DNA from 2 places in the Amycolatopsis sp. NPDC098790 genome. Region 1 is predicted to be linked to the other one. Evidence: predicted binding sites of a transcription regulator. Region 1 holds the regulator's gene; the other holds the start of a gene.
The links. Region 1 encodes HspR, which represses chaperone genes until heat shock. Its sites were predicted from a motif close to ANNTTGAGTNNNNNNNACTCAANNT; they were not measured.

Region 1 (7,365 bases):
ACAAGAAGCTCGGCATGTTCGAGCTGACCGGCCTCCCGCCCGCCCCGCGTGGCGTGCCGCAGATCGAGGTCACCTTCGACATCGACGCGAACGGCATCGTGCACGTCCTGGCGAAGGACCTGGGCACGAACAAGGAGCAGTCGATGACGATCACCGGTGGCTCCGCGCTGCCGAAGGACGACATCGAGCGCATGGTCAAGGACGCCGAGGCGCACGCCGAGGAGGACAAGACCCGCCGCGAAGAGGCCGAGACCCGCAACCAGGCCGAGACGCTGGTCTACCAGACCGAGAAGTTCCTCAAGGACAACGACGACAAGCTGCCCGAGGACCTCAAGGGCAAGGTCAAGTCCGCGATCGACGAGTCGAACGAGGCGCTCAAGGGCACCGACTCGGCGAAGATCCGCGAGTCGATCGAGAAGCTGAACACCGCTTCGCAGGAGCTGGGCACCGCCCTGTACGCCAACGCGAACGCCGCTCAGCCGGGCGCCGAGGGCGCCGCGGGTGCCGGTGCGGCCGGGGACGCCGGTGCGGCCGGCGGCCAGGCCAAGGCCGATGACGTGGTGGACGCCGAGATCGTCGAAGAGGACGAGAAGAAGTGACCCACAGCTACGACGAATCCGAGAACCAGGGCCGCGGCCCCGAGGAGCCGGTGGTCGTGCGGGACCGGCGTCGGGTGGACCCCCAGACCGGGCAGGTCCGCCCGCCCGGTCCGGCCCACGCCGCGCCGGACCCCGACGAGGCGCCCGTGGAGCACGCGGGCCCCTCGCTGGGTGAGTCCATTGTGGACGATTCGGTGTCGGTCGTCTCCGACGTCGAGAAGGAGCTGGCCGAGCGCACCGCCGACCTCCAGCGCCTGCAAGCGGAGTACGCCAACTACCGCAAGCGGGTCGAGCGCGACCGCGAGGCGGTCGTCCTCGGCGCGAAGGCGACCGTGGTGAACGACCTGCTGCCGCTGCTCGACGACCTCGAGCGGGCCGAGCAGCACGGTGACCTCACCGGCGCGTTCAAGGCGGTCGGCGACAAGCTGATCAGCGGCCTGCAGCGCGCGGGTCTCGAGTCGTTCGGCTCCGAGGGCGAAGCCTTCGACCCGAGCGTCCACGAGGCCGTGCAGCACAACACCTCGCCGGACGTGGCGGGACCGACGGTCACCGTGGTCATGCGCCGCGGCTACCGCTTCGGGGACCGCGTACTGCGGGCGGCGCTGGTCGGCGTGACCGACCACGAGCCCGGCGCGGCCCCGGTGGACCCGTCCGTCGGTGGCGAGCTGCCACTCGGCGGCGGACTCGATGACCAGCAGCAGTAAGAAGAACCCAGTGGGAGGAGGAGACGCCCGATGAGCGCACGGGAATGGATCGGTAAGGACTTCTACCGTGAGCTGGGCGTCTCCTCCGACGCCACCGCGGACGAGATCAAGAAGGCCTACCGCAAGCTGGCCAAGGAGAACCACCCGGACGCGAACGCCGGCAACGCGCAGGCGGAGCAGAAGTTCAAGGCGGTCTCCGAGGCCTACGGCGTGCTCTCCGACGCGAGCAAGCGCAAGGAGTACGACGAGGCGCGGCGCCTGTTCGGCGGCGCCGGGGGCGGGTTCAACTTCCCCGGCGGCAGCGGCGGGGCCGGCGGCTTCGACATGGGCGACATCTTCGGCCAGGCCGGGGCCGGCCAGCAGGGCGGCTTCGGCGGGCTCGGCGACATCCTCGGCGGGCTGTTCGGCCGCGGCCGGGCGTCGGCGGGCGCGACGGCCAACCGGCCGCAGCGCGGTGCCGACGTCGAGACCGACGTCCGGATCGACTTCACCGAGGCGGTCAAGGGCGCGACCCTGCCGCTGCGGCTGTCGAGCCCGGCGACCTGTTCGACGTGCGGCGGCAACGGCGCGAAGCCGGGCACGTCGCCGCGGACCTGCCCGACCTGTTCCGGGTCGGGGCTGGTCAGCCGCAGCCAGGGCGCGTTCGCGTTCTCCGAGCCGTGCCGCGACTGCCGCGGCCGCGGGCAGATCATCGACGACCCGTGCCCGGAGTGCGGCGGCGAAGGGGTCAGCACGCGGACCCGCACGCTCACCGTCCGGATCCCGCCGGGCGTCGACGACGACCAGCGGATCCGGCTGGCGGGCCAGGGCGAACCGGGCCGGGGTGGCGCGCAGGCGGGCGACTTGTACGTCCGGGTGCACGTGGCTCCGCACGCGTTGTTCGGCCGCAAGCCGAAGTCACTCGACCTGACGCTCACCGTGCCGGTGGACTTCACCGAGCTGACGCTCGGCACCACGATCACGGTGCCGACGCTGGACGCCAAGGTCTCGCTCAAGGTGCCGCCGGGCACGGCGAGCGGGCGGGTACTGCGCGTGCGCGGCAAGGGCATCGCCAAGCGCGACGGTTCGCAAGGTGACCTGCTCGTCACCCTCCAGGCCGCGATTCCCGCCAAACTGGACGACAAGGCGCGCGAGGCACTGCAGGCGTACGCCGAGTCGATGGCCGGGCACGACCCCCGGCCCGAGATCACTGAGCTGCTCGAAGGCAGGTGAGTGGGATGTTCGGCGGGATTCCGCAGGAGGGCGACGAAGAGACCCCGGTGTTCGTCATCTCGGTGGCGGCCCAGCTCGCCGGGATGCACGCGCAGACACTGCGCACGTACGACCGGCAGGGCCTGGTGTCGCCGGGCCGCACGGCCGGTGGCGGGCGACGCTACTCGATGCGGGACATCGCGCTGCTGCGCGAGGTGCAACGTCTGTCCCAAGAGGACGGTGTGAACCTGGCAGGCATCAAGCGCATCATCGAGCTGGAGAACCAGGTCGACGCGCTGCGGGCCCGGCTCGCGGAGATCACCGAGGAACTGGCGGCGGCGTACGCCGCGGGGGAACAGGCCGCGGCGGCCGCGCACGCGTCCTACCGCCGGGACCTGGTCCCGCTCAACCAGCAGACCGCGCTGGTGGTCTGGCGGCCCAAGCGCCGCTGACCGCTGGAGCGAAGAAGGCCTCCCCGGGCGACCGGGGAGGCCTTCTTGCGTCACAGCTCCAATCGAGGCCAGGTCGCCAGATCCGCCAGCATCCGGCGGTCGTGCGTGGCCACCACCACCGCGGCCGGGGTGGTCCGCAACGCCTCCGTCAGCTCCTCGACCAGCGTTGCCGACAGGTGGTTGGTCGGCTCGTCGAACACCAGCAGGTCCGGACGCCCGGCCAGGCGCAACGCCAGGTCGAGCCGCCGCTGCTGGCCCTGGGACATCCGGCCCACCGGCGTGCGCACCGCCTCCGCGTCGAGCAGGCCCATGGCCGAGAACGGGACACCCTCGCGCTCGAACAGCCGGCGTGCCGTCAGCTCCTCCGGCCACGCCGGAACTTCCTGGCCCACCAACGCGATCCGCGCGTCGGGAGCCCGGCGGACCGCGCCGCTCGTCGGGGCCAGCTCGCCGGTCAGGGCCGACAGGAACGTCGACTTGCCGGTGCCGTTGCCGCCCGTCACGAGTAGCCGGTCACCCCGGGCGATCGTCAGCGTGACCGGCCTCCGGAGGCGGCCGGCCACGGCGACCTCGTGCACGTCGACCAGCGAGCGGCGGGGGCTGGTGCCGAAATCGGGCCAGCGCAACGACAACGGCGGCTCCGGCACCGTCACGCGGTGCGCCTCCAACGCCGCGCGTTCCCGGTTCAGCGCCTGGACCACGCCGGGTGCGCGTGACTGGCGCTGGTGACGGCCAGTGCCCTTGTCCGGCCGCCAGCCCGTGCTGAGCCGGTCGCGGGCCTGCGTCACCGCGAGCGTCAGCTGCCGGTGCGTGTCCTGCTGCTCCTCGAACTCCTGCAGCCAGCGCTCGCGGTCGCGGCGGCGGCCGTCCTGCCAGGCTTGGTACCCGCCGGCGTACACGCGCGGGCGGCCGTCCTGGCTGGGGTCGAGGTCGAGGAACTCCGAAGCGACGTCGGCGAGCAGTGCGCGGTCGTGGCTGACCAGCGCGACGCCGCCGTCGTGCCCGCGCAGGCGGGCGGTGAGGAACGCGAGACCGTCGGCGTCGAGGTGGTTGCCTGGCTCGTCGAGCAGCAGGAAGTCGTGCCGCGCGCCGAGCAGGCAGGCCAGCCGCACGCGGTAGCGCTGCCCGACCGACAGCGTGCTCAGTTCGCGGCTCCGATCGGTGCAGGCGGCGAGGGCTTCGAGGGCGACGTCGACGCGGCGTTCGGCGTCCCACGCGTCGAGGCGCGTGGCCGCTTCGAGCGCCGTGGCGTAGCGGTCTTCGTCGAAGGGGACCGCCGCCACGTCGAGTGCTCGCAAGGCGTCGTGGGCTTCGCGAAGGGCTTCGGTGGTCAGCGTGCCGACGGTTTCGCCGGACCGGAACGGCAGGGCCTGCCGGGCGACGCCGACCGTGCCCGTGCGGTGGACGGTGCCGTGGTCGGGGGTCCGCAGCCCGGCGAGGACGTGCAGCAGGGTGGTCTTGCCGCGCCCGTTTTCGCCGACGATGGCCAGCCGGGACCGGGCCGACACGGTGACGCTCACGTCGTGCAGGACGCGGCGGGAGCCGAGCGTGACGCCGACGCCGTCCGCGCGCAGATGGGCGTGTTCGGTCGCAAGGGGGTTCAAGGGATGCTCCGCAGCTCTGGTGGGAGCCGGGCAGCACAAGAGCGGCCGCCCGGCGATGGCCGGAACGGCGGGCAGGGAAAAGAGAGTTCGGTGCGCCGCCGCTAGCGGCGGTTGCGTAACCTCGCGAAGACGGCGAAGGAGAACATCATGTTCGCGAGGTTAGTGGGGCGCGGGAAGGCGGCCAAGCGAATTTCGGCGCCGGGGCGGTTGCCGGGGCGCCCGGGGTGGCGCGCGGGGAGGGACTGCGACCGCAGGGGTGGCCGGGGTGGCGCAGGGAAGGGCCGCGGCCGGGGTGGCGCGCAGGCAAGCCCGCAACCGGAACCGCACCGGCCGCGAGCAGCCGGGCAGGAGGCTGCTCGCGGCCGGCACCCCGGGGCCGCGGGGACGTCACACCTTGAAGTTCAACAGCTGCTTCACCTCGGCGGTCCGCGACTCGATCACCCGCCGGGCCAGATCACGGACCTGGGCGTTGACCCCGCCGTTCGCCGAGTTCTCCGTCTGGGCCAGCTCGACCGCGCCCTGCTGCTGACCCGTCAACACGTCGAGGAACTTGCGCGGGAACTCGGCGGCCGGCGCCGTGCGGAGCGCTCCCAGCACGTCCGGTGCCGTCATCTTCATGCCACCGTGGCCCGCGTGGGCCTGGGGGTTCATGTCCATCGACTCGGGCTGGCCCCACGCCGTGAGCCAGTTCCTCATGTCGGTGATCTCCGTCTGCTGGGTCGACTCGATCGCCGCCGCCAGCTCCTTCAACGCCGCTGGCAGCGGACGGTCCGCGGCCAGCCGGACGACGTCGATGCCCTGCTGGTTCTGCGGGATCAGCATCTGCAGGAACATCACGTCGGCCGCGTTGTACGCGGGTGGAGCCGCCGTCGCGCTGCAACCCGTCAGCAGCAGCGCGACAGCGGCGAGCCATACCCTCACTGGCGCTGCCAGAGCGCCGGGGTGTTCGGCGGCTCCCAGCCCGCGATCGCCGTGTGCGGCTGGATGCAGCGGTAGCTCACCCCGTTGTACGTGACCGTGTCACCGACCTTGTACGCCGTCCCGGCCGCCCACGTTCCGCTCGAAGGCGGGGTCGTCGGCGTCGTGGTCGGCGGGCGGGTCGTGGTCGGGGGCGGAGTCGTCGTGGTCGGCGGCGGGGTGGTCGGGCCGCCCCCGCCGATCTGGAGGTCGACGCAGCTGTAGAACGCGTTGGCCGTGTCGGAGATGTTCCAGATCGCCAGCACCTTCACGCGGCCCGAGTAGCCGGCCAGGTTCACCGTGTGCTGCACGGTCGCCGGGGGCTGCTGGTTGTTGCCCGCGATGTTCGCGACGCGCGTGCCGCCGATGTAGTACTCGTAGTTCGACGTCGCGTGCCGGGCGGTGAACACCCAGTTGAACGTCACCGTCGTGCCGACCGACTTGGCGGGCCACGGCTTCGACTCGTCGGCCAGCTCGGCGAACTGCCCCAGCCCGGCGTTGCAGCTGCGCAGGCCCTTGGGACCTTCGACGCTCTGGGGTTCGTAGACGATCTGACCGCAGTTGGGCACCTTCCCGGCCGCGCAGTTGGCCTGCCGGCTGGGTGGGTCGGAGATGTATCCGTGCGCGCTCGCGGTGGTGGCGGGGAGGACGACGACCAGCACCGGGGCGAGCAGGACACCGGCAGCGGCCGCGAAAAGCTTTCTGTTCCAGGTCATTTCGGCTCCTCGATGGGGAACAGCGTTGTTCCAGGGGGAGGACGAACGAGCACATCCGGGGAAGATGTGGTCTAGACCATAAGTCGATTCGGGCACAACGGTCAATCAACTACAGCCGTTCGGCGAGATCGCTAGCCCGCTCGGCTCAGTGCGAAGGTCGGGCCGGTTGCTGCAGGTGTTCGCCGAAGAACGCCGTCACCCGGCGCCACGCGTCTTCCGACGCCCCGTGGTGGTAGGTGAACCCGACGACCTTGAGCAGCAGGTTCAGCGGCGCCGCGACCTCGATCTTGTTGGCGAACCCGTGGCTCGCGCCGTCGTACTCCTTGACGTCGTGCGGGATCGAACGCTCGGTGAGCGCCGTCTCGAGCTTCGCCGCCGCGCCGCGCAGCGAGAAGTCCTTCTTGCCGAAGCTCGCGACGATCGGGCACGCGTCGTCGAGGACCGACAGGTTCTTCGGCAGCTGCCCGTAGTAGGGCGCCGACGCCTCGAAGCCGCGTGACGCCGCGACGAGCGCGAAGCCGCCGCCCATGCAGAAGCCGGCGATGCCGATCCGGCCCGACGAGTCCGGCCGCTCTGCCAGAAGCGCGCGCGACGCCTCGATGTCGTCGAACGTCCGGCCCTGGTTCGCGAACATGTCCGAGAACACGCGACGCACGCAGCGGCGCATCCCGCCGCGCGAGTACAGGTCCGGGCTGAGCGCGAGGTAGCCCTCCGCGGCGAAGCGGTCGGTGATGTTCTTCGTGTCCTGGCTCAGCCCGAACGCGTCGTGGATCAGCACGACGCCCGGGTGCGGCCCCTCGCCCGCGGGCTCCGCCAGGTAGCCGCCGATGGTCCCGTCCGGAACCGGAATAGTCATCTCCATATCCGCGAAGATAGCGAGAATCCAAGCGGCCCGCCGAAATCCCTCAGTCCATGGTGAACGGGTCGAAGCGGATGCGCTCGAGCTCGACGCCGGCGGCCAGCAGCTTCGCGATCGTCGCCCGGATCATCTCCGGCGAGCCGGAGACGAGGACGTCGTGGTCCTTCCACGCGCCGCGCTGGGTCACCGCGTGGGCGAGCGTGCCGCGGTCGCCGCCCGGCACCGCGCCCTCCTCGGTGACCGGGGTGACCGTCAGCCACTTCGACACCGCCGTCAGCCGCCG
Region 2 (7,365 bases), 840 kb from region 1:
CAGCCACGAGCCGACGGCGAACGCGGCGACGAGCCCGATGCTCAGGACGGCGAAGGTGTACGCGCGGAACCGGCGTTCGTCGGTGCGGGCTTCGGCGGAGACGGGCGGTGTCCCGGAAGCGGCTCCCGGCCCGGGCTGCGCCTGCGTTACGGCGTCGCCGTGGGCGTTGGTGTCCGGCATCCGACCTTCCCTCCCGGCTTGTCCACCGGTACTGATCCGTGACTTCGGGTGTGGACAAGGGCCATACCGTACCCCGTAGGGCGTACCCGTGTCCCTTTCGAGACAGTAGGAGATCACCCCAGGGTTAACAATGCCTCGATGGCGCTGACCTGCGTGGACCAAGGGGTGAAACATCGGGTGGCAATGCAGGGGTTGGTCGTGTGCACACGACAGCTCGGGTAGCGCTTCAATGAACCCATGCACAGCGACGTGATAGCCACCGAACACGCGGCCCGGCTCGCGGCGGTGGATCCCCTGCTCCCCGGTTCTTCTCCCTTCGAGGCGGCCGAAAACGCCGTGGTGCTGGGGGTCGCGACGGGTGACTCCGCCGCCTCCGCCCTCGCCTCGCGCATCCAGGTCGACCAGGACGCGCCCAACGCGCCGTGGCGGGCGGTCACCGAGCACCGGCTCGACCTCCAGCTGGCCGGCCCGCGCCCGGCCGGCGCCCTCGACGCCCTGCTCACTCGATGGGATGAACATCTGCGCGCGGTCGCCGAGCGCGGCGACACCGAGACCGCGGCGATCGTGCCGCGCGCGAGCCGCGACGCCGCCGGCACGCGCGAGATGCTGCATCACGGCTTCGCCCCGCTGCGGGTGATCGCGGTCCGCCCGGCGGACCGGATGATCCCGGCCGGCCCGCGCGGCACGCCCGGCGTCAAGATCCGCCGCGCCGAGCCCGGCGACCTCGAAACCGCCGTCACGCTCGGCCTGGAACTGCACACCTTCGACGCGCAGTACGGCACGGTCAACTTCCGCAAGGGCGTCGAGGACATCATGGCCAAAGACCTGGCCGAGCAGCTGAACCGGCCGGAGCCGCCACTGTGGATCGCCGAGCTGTACGGGCGTCCGCTCGGCATGGTGAACGTCCAGCACCCCGGCGAGACCGGCTGGATCAGCGACCGCGTCAACGCCTCGCGCGTCGGCTACCTGTCGTCGCTGGCCGTCGCGGAGACCGCGCGGTCGTCCGGTGTCGGTACCGCGCTGGCCGCGCACGCCCACCACGTCCTGGACGAAGAGGGCGCCGACGTCGTCCTCCTGCACCACGCGGCGGCGAACCCGCTGTCGACGCCGTTCTGGTACGCGCAGGGGTACCGCCCGCTGTGGACGTACTGGCAGCGCCGGCCCGCCGTCCGCTGAACGACTGGCGGCTTACCCCAGGGAGTCCGTCCTTATAGGCTGGCTCCGGGAGCAGCGAGGGGAGCCGGCAGTGACCGACCAGCGCGATTCGGCGCCGAGAGCGCCCGAAGGCGTCGACACCGAGAAGCCGTCCGCGGCCCGGATCTACGACTGGTACCTGGGCGGCACGCAGAACTGGGCCGTGGACCGCGAGTTCGGCAGGCGCATGGAGCAGCAGTGGCCGCTCGTGCGCCCCGGCTCGAAGCAGAACCGCGAGTTCATGAACCGCGCGGTCCGGGCGGCGCTGCGGGCCGGCATCCGCCAGTTCATCGACCTCGGGTCCGGCGTCCCGACGGCGGGCAACGCCCACGAGGTCGTCGAGGCGGAGCTGCCCGAGGACCACGACGCGAAGGTCGTGTACGTCGACTACGAGCCGGTCGCGGTCGCGCACGCGACGCTGATCCTCGAAGAAGAGGTGGCGACGGACTGGGCCGGCATCGTCCAGGCGGACATGCGCGACGCGAAGGCCGTGCTGCGCGCCGAAGAGACGAAGCGGCTCATCGACTTCTCGCAGCCGGTCTGCCTGATGATGATGGCGGTCCTGCACTTCGTCGGCCCGGACGACGACCCGATCGGCCTCCTGAAGGCGTACCGCGACAAGCTCGCGCCGGGCAGCTGGCTGGCGATCTCGCAGATGAGCGAGGGCGACGGCGAGGGCGAGGCACTGGCGGGGCTGCGCTGGTTCGTCGAGCAGTACCGCAAGACGAGCAACCCGGTGTGGCTGCGCGACCGCGACGAGATCGAGCCCCTGTTCGGTGACTGGGAGATCATGGAGCCGGGCATCGTGCACCTGCCGGACTGGCGGCCGGACCGGAAGCTGAACGCCCTGGAGGCCGAGGCGCGGCCGTTCGCGTGGTGTGGCATCGGGGTCAAACCAGGCGCCTGACCTGCGCTTTCGCTGATCGCTGTGGGCGAACGCACCATCGGAAACAAACGCACCCAGCGGAGAGTTGAGCTAGGCAGACTCAACTACACGAGGAGTGCACATGTCCGACACCCGCCTCCTGCCCGTGCTCCCGCTCGATGACGACGTCGTGCTGCCGGGCATGGTCGTCCCGCTCGACCTCAGCGACACCGAGACGCGCGCCGCGGTGGAGTCCGCCCAGGCCAACACCCCCAGCCAGGCGTCGTTCCCCGGCATCCGGTCGACCGGCGCCACCAAGGCCGAGGTCCTGATCGTCCCGCGCGTGCACGGCGAGTACGCCGAGTACGGCACCGTCGCCACGGTCGAGCGCATCGGCCGCGTGCCCGGCGGCAAGGCCGCCGTCCTGCTGCGCGGCACGTCCCGCGCGCTCGTCGGCCGGATCGCCGACGGCCCCGGCGCCGCCCGCTGGGTGCACGCCGAGGACGCCCCCGAGACCACGGACGACCAGACCGCCAAGCTCGCGGCCGAGTACAAGGCCGTCGTCATCTCGATCCTCCAGCAGCGCGGCGGCTGGCAGCTGATCGACGCCGTCCAGCAGGTCGAGGACGCCTCCGCGGTCGCCGACCTGTCCGGCAACGCGCCGTACCTGTCCACCGACCAGAAGCTCGAGCTGCTCGGCGCCCTGGACGTCACCGCACGTCTGGAGAAGGCGCTCGAGTGGAGCAAGGAGCACCTGGCCGAGCTCGAGGTGACCGAGACGATCCGCAAGGACGTCTCCGAGGGCATGGAGAAGCAGCAGAAGGAGTTCCTGCTGCGCCGCCAGCTCGAAGCCATCCGCAAGGAGCTCGGCGAACTCGACGGAACCGCCGACGAGACGGACTACCGCGCCCGCGTCGAAGGTGCCGAGCTGCCCGACGCCGTCAAGAAGGCCGCGCTGGCCGAAGTGGACAAGCTGGACCGCACGTCCGAGCAGTCCCCCGAGGGCGGCTGGATCCGCACGTGGCTGGACACCGTCCTGGAGCTGCCCTGGAACGAGCGCACCGAGGACGTCTACGACATCGCCGCGGCGCGAGCGGTTTTGGACGCCGACCACGCCGGCCTCGACGACGTCAAGGAACGCATCATCGAGTACTTGGCCGTGCGCAAGCGCCGTGCTGAATCGGGTCTCGGCCCGGTCGGTGGCCGGCGTTCGGGTGCCGTGCTCGCCCTCGCGGGCCCTCCCGGGGTCGGCAAGACGTCGCTCGGTGAGTCCGTCGCGAAGGCGATGGGCCGCAAGTTCGTGCGGGTGGCGCTGGGCGGCATCCGCGACGAGGCGGAGATCCGCGGCCACCGCCGCACGTACGTCGGCGCGCTGCCCGGCCGGATCGTCCGCGCCATCAAGGAAGCCGGCTCGATGAACCCGGTCGTGCTGCTCGACGAGATCGACAAGGTCGGCGCCGACTACCGCGGCGACCCGACGGCCGCGTTGCTCGAAGTGCTGGACCCGGAGCAGAACCACACGTTCCGCGACCACTACCTCGAGGTCGAGCTGGACCTGTCCGACGTCGTATTCCTGGCGACGGCCAACGCGCTGGAGACCATCCCCGGCCCGCTGCTGGACCGCATGGAGCTCGTCACGCTGGACGGCTACACCGAGCACGAGAAGGTCACCATCGCCCGCGACCACCTGCTCCCCCGCGAGCTGGAGCGCGCCGGCCTCGGCGCCGCGGACGTCGTCCTGACGGACGCGGCGTTCAGCCGGATCGCCGCCGAGTACACCCGCGAGGCGGGCGTGCGCGACGCGAACCGCACGATCGCGAAGGTGCTGCGCAAGGTCGCGACGAAGGTGGCGCTGGACGAGGTCGCGCTGCCGCTGACGGTGGACGCGCCTTCGCTGGAGACCTACCTCGGCCGCCCGCGGCACATCCCGGAGTCGTCGCTCCCGGCGTCGACCCAGCGCACGGCGACCCCCGGCGTGGCAACGGGCCTGGCGGTGACCGGCGCGGGCGGCGACGTCCTCTACATCGAGGCGTCGCTGGCCGACGAGGAGTCCGGCGCGTCCGGGCTGCAGCTGACCGGCCAGCTCGGCGACGTGATGAAGGAGTCGGTGCAGATCGCGCTGTCCTACCTGCGTTCGCACGGCGCGGAGCTGGAGCTCCCGGTGGGCGACCTGCGCAAGCGCGGCATCCACGTCCACGTCCCGGCGGGCGCGGTCCCGAAGGACGGGCCGTCGGCGGGCGTGACGATGACGACGGCGCTGGCATCGCTGCTCTCGGGCCGGGTGGTCCGCGCGGACGTCGCGATGACGGGCGAGGTGTCGCTGACCGGCCGGGTGCTCCCGATCGGCGGGGTGAAGCAGAAGCTCCTGGCGGCCCACCGAGCGGGCATGAAGACGGTGATCATCCCGCAGCGCAACGAGCCGGACCTGGACGACGTCCCGGCCGAGGTGCTCTCGCAGCTCGACGTGCACGCGGTGGCGAACGTGCGCGAGGTCCTGGACCTCGCCTTGACGCCGGCTTCAACGCCGGTTTCCCAGGCGGCGTAACCCCGAACGCCGCCCGCGGCCGGTTCCCTTCTCCCCCAAGGGGAGCCGGCCGCTCCGAACAAGAGAAGGCCCCGTGATCCGAACCGGATCACGGGGCCTTTCTGGTGGCGGGTGAGGGATTCGAACCCCCGTAGGCGTAAGCCAACTGGTTTACAGCCAGTCCCCTTTGGCCACTCGGGTAACCCGCCATGGCCGGTATCACCGGCCGGGGAGAAGCTTACCCAAGGGCTCCCGGCGGGGGTCAACCGGGATACCCGGGGCTAGGCTGGGTGGCCCCTGACAAGCGAGTACGAGGTGTGAGGACACGTGGCGGATCCCTCTTTCGACGTCGTGAGCAAAGTCGACCGCCAGGAGGTGGACAACGCGCTCAACCAGGCGAGCAAGGAGCTGGGCACGCGCTTCGACTTCCGCGGCACGGGCACGACGATCAACTGGTCCGGCGAGGAGGCGATCGCGATCGAGTCCGAGACCGAGGAGCGCGCCCTGGCCGCGGTCGAGGTGTTCAAGGAGAAGCTGATCAAGCGCAGCATCTCGCTGAAGGCGTTCGAAGCCGACGAGCCGGCGCTGTCGGGCAAGATCTACAAGATCTCCGGCAAGATCCTGCAGGGCATCGCGTCGGACAAGGCGAAGCAGATCGCGAAGTTCATCCGGGATGAGGGTCCGAAGGGCGTCCAGGCCCAGATCCAGGGCGACCAGCTGCGGGTGTCGGGCAAGAAGAAGGACCAGCTGCAGGACGTGATCGCGTTGCTGAAGGGCAAGGACTTCGAGATCGCGCTGCAGTTCACCAACTACCGGTGACGCCGCCGCGGGCACCCGGCCACCGGGTGCCCGCTCAGGACGGTGTGATCGTCCAGCTGGCCTCGTACCCCTCCACCGACAGGTAAGCCGGCCCCACGACGTCCACCGTCTTGGACAAATCGCCGATCTCGTTGATCAACAGATCGCGGACCTTCTCCGAGTGCACCCAAACGGCCACGTTCCCGCGCGTCTTGGCCGTGAAAGCCACCGTCCGAACCCCCTCCGGCACCCGGAACACCGCATCCCCCTTGCCCGAAGCCGTCGCGCCAGGAGTGGCCACCGGCAAGCTCCGGTAGTCCGCGATCGTCGCCGTCCAGGCTGCGTTCGCGTGGACCGTCACCTTCGTCGTCGGGCGGTCCGGCTCCGTGTTCAGCCACGTCGTCCCCTTGTACGCACCGATCGCGTTGACCAGGCCGTACTCGCCGCCGTCCGTGTCCACCATCACGTTCGACGAGCACTTCGGGCAGTCGAACGTGAAGAAGCCCAGCTGGTCCGCCGGCCAGCTCGTCGCGAACTCGCCGTCGCCCTTGCCCGTGTGCGTCTCCGTCGGGACGTCCTTCAGCAGCGGTGCGGCCGAAGTCGCAGGCGGCGACACGGGCACCGACGCGGAAGTCACGATCGTGCCGAACCCCGTCGTCGACCCGCACCCGGACAGCAGGACCAAGACCAGAAAACCGAGCAACCCGCGTTTCATCGCTCCCCCTCGTAACTACTCCACGTTACCCGTCACCCGGAAGCGCACAGCAAACCCCTCTAACGCGCGAATGGGCCGTGTGACTGTCCACGAAGGACCCGATCCGCGTGCTGTAATCGCGCGGTCACCGCGTGGAGAGGGTCAGGATGCGCCGCTTGCTCGCCTTCGTGCTGTCACTCACCGTGATCGGCGCGACACTGACGCCCGCGAGCGCCGCCGAGCGCAAGCAGCTCCTGCCCGGGCTCGGCTCCTACGCGCGGCTGATCCGGCTCGACCACTCGATCTTCGGCCGCGGGCGCATCATCGCCTCGCTGACCAGCGAAGACGCCGGCGGCAAGTTCACACCCATCATGGAGAGCACCGACGAAGGCGAGACGTTCCACCAGATCGGCGCGATCCACGACCCCGACGGCCGGTACGGCATGTGCTGCGGCACGATCTACGAACTGCCGCAGCGGGTCGGCCGGCTCCGCGCGGGCACCCTGCTCTGGGCCGCCTCCTACCGGCAGGACGCGGGGGCGCAGCGCCGCGTCGGGATCAAGATCTGGGGCAGCCCGGACGGCGGCCGCTCGTGGCGGTTCCTGTCCGAGGCCGCCCGTTCGCACAACATCGACGGCATCTGGGAGCCCGAGTTCACCGTCGACGCCGGTGGCACGCTCTGGCTCCACTTCGCCGACGAGACGCAGGCCCCGAAGTACGCCCAGGTCCTCAACCGCGTCGCCTCGACCGACGGCTTCACCTGGGGCACCAAGCAGCTCACCATGGCGATCCCGCCGGACCGGGTCCGGCCTGGCATGCCGATCATCCGCCGGCTGCCCGACGGCCGGTACTACTTCGCCTACGAGATCTGCAACTTCCGCGACCGCTACTGCGATCCGTACTTCAAGATCTCCCCCGACGGCGCCAACTGGGGCAGCCCCACCGACCCCGGCACGCGCGTCGACACCGCGAACGGCAACTACTTCCAGCACGCGCAGACGATCGCGCTCTTCCCCGGCGGCCCCAACGGCGTCCGGATCGTCATGGTCGGCCAGATCTACACCAACGCGAAGGGCCAGCCGCAGCCCGGCAACGGCCAGGTCCTGCTGG

Region 2: the regulator HspR is predicted to act here: its motif matches at 2,343-2,367, upstream of lon (endopeptidase La).

What each region holds. Positions count from the first base shown of each region.
Region 1 covers NZ_JBIWAI010000001.1:1,336,084-1,343,448, forward strand. The annotation lists gene dnaK (molecular chaperone DnaK) at 1-599, shown strand, start outside; gene grpE (nucleotide exchange factor GrpE) at 596-1,303, shown strand; gene dnaJ (molecular chaperone DnaJ) at 1,334-2,515, shown strand; gene ACIQWX_RS06670 (heat shock protein transcriptional repressor HspR) at 2,521-2,946, shown strand; gene ACIQWX_RS06675 (ABC-F family ATP-binding cassette domain-containing protein) at 2,997-4,550, opposite strand; gene ACIQWX_RS06680 (DUF305 domain-containing protein) at 4,938-5,471, opposite strand; gene ACIQWX_RS06685 (lytic polysaccharide monooxygenase) at 5,468-6,223, opposite strand; gene ACIQWX_RS06690 (dienelactone hydrolase family protein) at 6,369-7,085, opposite strand; gene ACIQWX_RS06695 (globin domain-containing protein) at 7,129-7,365, opposite strand, start outside.
Region 2 covers NZ_JBIWAI010000001.1:493,659-501,023, forward strand. The annotation lists gene ACIQWX_RS02550 (putative bifunctional diguanylate cyclase/phosphodiesterase) at 1-180, opposite strand, end outside; gene ACIQWX_RS02555 (GNAT family N-acetyltransferase) at 418-1,356, shown strand; gene ACIQWX_RS02560 (SAM-dependent methyltransferase) at 1,427-2,281, shown strand; gene lon (endopeptidase La) at 2,382-4,784, shown strand; tRNA gene ACIQWX_RS02570 (tRNA-Tyr) at 4,887-4,972, opposite strand; gene ACIQWX_RS02575 (YajQ family cyclic di-GMP-binding protein) at 5,091-5,582, shown strand; gene ACIQWX_RS02580 (hypothetical protein) at 5,617-6,276, opposite strand; gene ACIQWX_RS02585 (sialidase family protein) at 6,423-7,365, shown strand, end outside.